One region of the Lysinibacillus sp. KU-BSD001 genome, then DNA from elsewhere that is predicted to be linked to it. Evidence: predicted binding sites of a transcription regulator. Region 1 holds the regulator's gene; the other holds the start of a gene.
What was found. Region 1 encodes LexA, which represses DNA repair genes until DNA is damaged. Its sites were predicted from a motif close to CGAACATATGTTCG; they were not measured.

Region 1 (3,202 bases):
GCCGTGGTGGGATAGCTTGCTTGGGGCTAGTGTTGGGTTTAGTATATTGCTACTCATAGCGGTTGTCTCAAAAGGTGGTATGGGGGGCGGCGATATTAAGCTGTTCTTTTTAATTGGTCTAGTGCTCGGTACCGTCAATGCGCTGTTAACCTTGTTTTTAGCATCTGTTATTGGGATGGTAATCGGGGGAGTTGTATTAAAAGTGCGCGGCCAAGGAAGGAAAACGCCTGTACCGTTTGGACCATCGATTGCGATTGGTGCGCTGATTACTTATTTTTATGGTGCACAGCTGATCGAATGGTATTGGCAATTATTTTAAATGAAACAAGGTGAATTCTACGGAATTTGCCTTTTTTTCTGTGGATTAGGCAAGTAAAATTGAAAATAAAGCAAGTACACCGCTGACTTCATAATAGATGGTGTTTGGCTAGTAGGATTTTTGCTTCGATCAACTTAGGGGGGATTTAGATGAAACCGATTATTGGTGTGACCATGCATTCATCAGAAAGAAAATTTGAAATTAATGAGACGTATATTCAAGCGGTTTTACAGGCAGGGGGCATTCCGCTTTGCTTCCCGCATATTACAACGGGGGTTGAGGAATTTATTTCCAAAATAGACGGGTTACTTTTAATTGGGGGACATGATATTCATCCGAAATTTTTTGGAGAAGATCCGATTCCGATGCAAGGGATGGTCATTGAACAACGCGACGAAAGTGATTTTCAAGTGTTACAGGCCGCATTAAAGCGCGACTTACCTGTTTTTGCCGTTTGTCGCGGCCATCAAGTGTTGAATGTGGCGTTTGGTGGCTCGCTGTATCAAGACATTCCGTCACAAGTAAATGGCGCTATACAACATGCCCAAAAATCAGCACGTCATGAAAAGATTCACCGTGTCGTCGTACAAGAGGGAACAAAGCTATGTGAGTTAATTGGCAGTGAAGTGTGGACGAATTCCTTCCATCATCAAGCGATTAAAGAAGTAGGGGACGGCTTAATGGTGACGGCGTCTACGAGTGATGGCATGATTGAAGCGATTGAACATCCAGATTATACATTTTGTTTAGGGGTGCAGTGGCATCCAGAAGAGCTAGCTATGAAACAAGATGATGCATCGCTTACTTTATTTCAAGCGTTTGTGGATGCGTGTCAAAAATAAAAAACGGTGTAGGCGAAGTGTGACTTTGCCTACACATTTTTATTAATGAATATTTCGGTATAACCCAACGACTTTCCCTAAAATCTTCACTTGGTCTACTAAAATCGGATCCATTGAAGAGTTTTCAGGTTGTAAGCGGAAATGTGTTTTTTCCTTATAAAAGCGCTTCACTGTTGCTTCATCATCTTCGGTCATCGCGACGACAATATCCCCGTTGTTTGCTGTAGATTGTTGTTTGACGATGACGTAATCCCCATCTAAAATGCCTGCTTCAATCATCGACTCGCCCATAATTTCCAGCATGAAAATTTGATCCTCACTTGTGCCATATGTGTTTGGAAGTGGGAAATATTCCTCTGTATTTTCAATGGCCGTAATCGGTAGCCCGGCTGTTACTTTGCCGATTAAAGGAACATGGATAACGTCTACTTTAGTTGTAAGTGTATCTTCTTGATTTAATACTTCAATAGCACGTGGCTTCGTAGGGTCCCGACGAATTAACCCCTTGCTTTCAAGACGAGCTAAATGACCATGCACGGTTGAACTAGAAGCAAGCCCGACAGCTTCCCCTATTTCACGAACGGACGGTGGATAGCCTTTAGAACGTACTTCTTCTTTGATGAATGCTAAAATTGCTTCTTGTCGTTTAGATACTTTTGTCATGTTTTTTCACCTCTCTGTAAGAGTTCTTCCTTATTATTTACACTCAGTATAACATATACGAACAGAAAAGCAAACGTGAGTTCGAAAAAATATTGACAAAAAACGAACAGCTGTATTAAAATGAGAACATACATTCCGAACAAGCATTCGAGGGGGATTTGTGGATGAATTGGTTAAAGAAAAATAACTATGTAGCGCTACTTTTAGGGGTTACAGTAGCATTTGTGACATACTTATACATAACAGATGAAAAAATTGAGCACTACGAACAGATTACAGTGCAGCATGGCGATACTTTATGGTCGTTAGCCGATGAATATCGTGGTAAAATGTCTACGCAAGACTGGGTTTCTTTTGTACAAAAGGAGAATTATTTATTTAATCAACTGCTAACGGCAGGTCAAACGATTACAATTCCTGTTGAAAAAGACTCCGTATATGTTGTTAGACTGTCAACACAAGAAGAAACTGATTCCATTAAAGTAGCGAGTGAACAACGATGACCCAACAAAAACAAGCTGTCGTTTATTGCCGTGTAAGCACAGTGAAAGAAACACAAGAAACATCTTTAGTCAGGCAGCGTGAAGAATTAACACGTTACGCCCAGCAGTTACAGTTTAAGGTAGCAGCTGTTTTCGAAGATCAACAAAGCGGTTATGATGTCGACCGAGACGGCTTACTTGAAATGCTCGATTTCATGAAAGCGAAACGTATTCAAACGCTTTTCATTCAGGATGAAACCCGGTTAGGGCGTGGCAATGCGCGAATGGCCGTGTTGCATTTACTGTTAAAGCAAGAGGTAACGGTTTATTCCTTGAATGAAGCGGGACCACTCTCATTAAATGAGATGGATACGATGCTGTTAGAAATATTAGCGATTGTAGAAGAATATCAGCGGAAATTGCATAATGCTAAAATCCGACGAGGCATGAGGCGCGCTGTAGAAAATGGCTATCGTCCTGAGTTAAATTTAACAGAGCGCGGCAACTTAGAGGGGCGTGAACGAATTGAAGTCCCGATTGAAGAAATCGTGAAGCTTCGAGACAGAGGCATGACATTTAAAGAAATTGCTAGTACATTACAAGGACTAGGATTTCAAGTAAGTAAAGCGACGATAAATCGCCGCTACATCGAATATACTGAGCAACAAGAACAATCAACAGAGTCACCAGAATAAGTTCTGGTGCTCTTTTTTTATGGTAAAAGTGTAAGATGGAAATTTGTCGAAATAGCCAGAATAAAGCACAATCACTTGCACTTCCGCTTATTTTTTCATACCTTTGTAATAGTTAGTGTAGAAAGGTGAGACATGTATGCTATCAAAAGAAAAAATTGCTCGTATTAATGAGCTATCTAAAAAGAAAAAAGCGGGAACATT
Region 2 (3,202 bases), on a different contig from region 1:
CGGCTATATAAAGAAACTGCCCTTTTTGGATATTTACACCTACTTTTACTGCAAGTTCAGCATATTTTAAAAGATTATTATTAAAATCACCCATCATTTTTATCATTCCTCCATATAAAAATTCAAAACTGTTTATAATTATTGATTCAATATAATCAAAAACTGGCAATTTGGAAAGAAAAAAACATTATGACATCGAAAAAAAATGGATTACCCTTTATACTATATTAATAGAAATGTTAATAAAAAGCAGAACAGGTCGAAATAAAAAAAGAACGAGTTATTGGAGGTATAGGCATGGATATTTCGTCATTAGTAGGGATTATTATAGCGTTTGTGTCACTTCTAGTAGGGATGCAGTTTAAAGGGGTAGGACCAGATGCGCTAATAAACCCAGCTGCCATCTTTATTATTATCTTTGGTACGGTTGCAGCAGTAGTCATCGCATTCCCGATGAAAGAATTAAAGCGTGTACCGAAGTTATTTGGTAAAATTTTTAAAGAAACGAAGTTAGCAGATGATGTAGAAATCATTAAAATGTTCTCGCAATGGGCAGATTTAGCGCGTCGTGAAGGGTTGCTTGCACTTGAAAGTAAAGCAACAGAAATTGAAGACCCGTTCTTAAAGAATGGCTTAACGTTAGCCATTGATGGGCAAAACGCAGATTACATAAGAGATGTATTAACAGAAGAAGTGCAGGCGATGGAAGATCGTCATGCAAGTGGTGCACAGGTGTTTACGCAAGCGGGTACATATGCACCTACACTAGGGGTACTTGGTGCCGTAATAGGTCTGATAGCAGCATTAAAAGATATGAACGATATCGAAAAATTAGGGACTGCCATTTCAGCAGCCTTTGTAGCCACACTAATGGGGATTTTTACGGGTTACGTTTTATGGCACCCGTTTGCCAACAAATTAAAACGCAAATCAGCTGTAGAAGTAAAACAAAAAATGATGATGATTGAGGGAATCCTTTCTGTTTTAGAAGGGGAGGCGCCTCGTGTGATCGAACAAAAATTAGCTTCATACTTAACAATGGAAGAACGTAAGCAAATTACGGAAAGCGGGGCGGGTGGCCTTGGCAAAGAAGACTAGACATAAAAAGCATGAAGAGCATGTGGATGAGTCGTGGCTAATTCCTTATGCGGACTTATTAACACTTTTACTAGCGCTATTTATCGTTCTTTTTGCTTCGAGTACAGTAGATCAGGAAAAACTTCAAAAAATGTCGGAGGTATTCAATCAAGTATTTGATGGTGGAACAGGTGTGATGGAACATACATCTCCTGTCTCTTCACCGAATAGCTCACAATTAAGTGAAGCAGCTACTAAGTATTTGGAAGACCAAAAGCAATTACAAGAAGCGCAAGAACGTGTAGAGCAGTTAATCGCTGTGAATGAATTAGAAAATCAATTTTCAACCGTGATGACGGATGAAGGTTTATTAATCACGATTCGTGATAGCGTGTTATTTGCGCCAGGTAGTGCAAATATTAAACCTGAATATACTAATATTGCTGAAGAACTATCGGAGATTTTAGCGTTTAATCCAGCGCGTAATGTAATCATTACGGGACATACGGATACTGTGCCGATGAATACAGCAGAATTTGCGTCAAACTGGGAGCTATCTGTAATTCGTGCTGTAAACTTCTTAAAAATTATTGTAAATTCAAATCCAGAGTTGGATTCTAAGTACTTTAGTGTCAAAGGCTTCGGTGAGTACAATCCAATTGCTTCAAATGACACAGCGGAAGGGCGCGCGAAAAACCGCCGTGTCGAGGTGTTAGTACAACCCCTTGTAGCAGAAGATGGCTCTGATTTACCTGTTGGAAATACAACTAATACAAATAACACAGAAACAGACATAAATAATTAAGCAAAAAAACAGCAAACTAAAATAGGTTTGCTGTTTTTATTTGCATTTTTATAAACAAAAGTTTATTATATAAACAAATGTTTGAATTGAGGTGAATACCTTGAATGAAAAAGAGCAACTTGTATTGCGATTAATACAAGAAAATCCGTATTTATCGCAACAGGAAATGTCGGAAAGACTAGGGATGTCTAGGCCAGCACTGGCGAATACAGTATCCTCGCTAATTAGGAAAGGGGAAATTGTAGGTCGTGCTTACGTTTTACCGAAAAGGCAAGCGATTATCACCATTGGTGGAGCCAATGTGGATCGGAAATTTCACGTAGAAGGTGCTGTGCAATTAGCCACATCGAACCCTACAAATGTCACAACTAGCGTCGGTGGTGTAGCCCGTAATATTGCAGAGAACTTAGGTAGGCTTGGTAATGACGTTAAGTTAATGACGGTACTAGGTGAAGATGCGGATGCAGAAAAAATAAAACAGCATTCAGAAGAATTTATGTCATTTGAAATGACCGCAACGTTACAGGAACACTCAACAGGCTCATACTCAGCTGTACTAAGTCGTGATGGTGAATTAGTTATTGCGATGGCGGATATGGCGATTTATGATGAGTTACTGCCAGGGCTAATGAGTAAACATGAAACGCGTATACTTGATGCCAAATGTATTGTCGTAGATTTAAACTGCCCACAAGAAGCGGTCGAATATGCATTAGCGCTCGCTAAATTACGAACGATTCCATTTGTTATTGTACCCGTATCCTCACCGAAAATGAGTCGTATGCCTGGAGATTTAACAGGTGTCACATACTTTATTTGCAATCGTGATGAAGCGGAAACGTATTTATCGCGCCCATTACAAACAGAGGAAGACTACGAATTGGCGGTTCGTGATTTGTTAGCTAAAGGTGCAGAGCATGTCGTGTTAACGCTTGGTGGTGCAGGTGTCGTTGTAGGAAGTAAGGAAAGAATCGAACGATTATATGCAATAGCCATCGAAACCATTATTGATGTAACAGGAGCCGGGGATGCCTTTGTAAGTGCTTTTTTACATGCTGCATTACATGGAGAGCCGTTTATCGATGCGGTACGCTTCGGGCTATATAATGCATCCAAAACATTACAATGCGATACAACCGTTCGGGAAGATTTATCATCAAATGAATTAACTATTTGGAGGGAATCATAATGAAACAATATTTATCTTATTCACAAGAAGTATTAGAAGCAAAAGAGAAGGGCTTACCAATCGTTGCACTTGAATCAACGATCATTTCGCACGGTATGCCTTATCCACAAAATGTACAAACAGCACGTGAA

Region 2: a site for LexA is predicted at 1,953-1,966, ahead of AAGS61_RS18570 (carbohydrate kinase). Genes of this name have one in related genera too.

Annotation. Positions count from the first base shown of each region.
Region 1 covers NZ_JBDQZI010000001.1:389,843-393,044, forward strand. Annotated here, with positions in the region: gene AAGS61_RS02000 (prepilin peptidase) at 1-319, shown strand, start outside; gene AAGS61_RS02005 (gamma-glutamyl-gamma-aminobutyrate hydrolase family protein) at 469-1,161, shown strand; gene lexA (transcriptional repressor LexA) at 1,204-1,824, opposite strand; gene yneA (cell division suppressor protein YneA) at 1,989-2,327, shown strand; gene AAGS61_RS02020 (YneB family resolvase-like protein) at 2,324-3,001, shown strand; gene AAGS61_RS02025 (DUF896 domain-containing protein) at 3,138-3,202, shown strand, end outside.
Region 2 covers NZ_JBDQZI010000017.1:44,935-48,136, reverse strand. Annotated here, with positions in the region: gene AAGS61_RS18585 (aminopeptidase) at 1-94, opposite strand, end outside; gene motA (flagellar motor stator protein MotA) at 298-1,098, shown strand; gene motB (flagellar motor protein MotB) at 1,082-1,882, shown strand; gene AAGS61_RS18570 (carbohydrate kinase) at 1,983-3,071, shown strand; gene AAGS61_RS18565 (pseudouridine-5'-phosphate glycosidase) at 3,071-3,202, shown strand, end outside.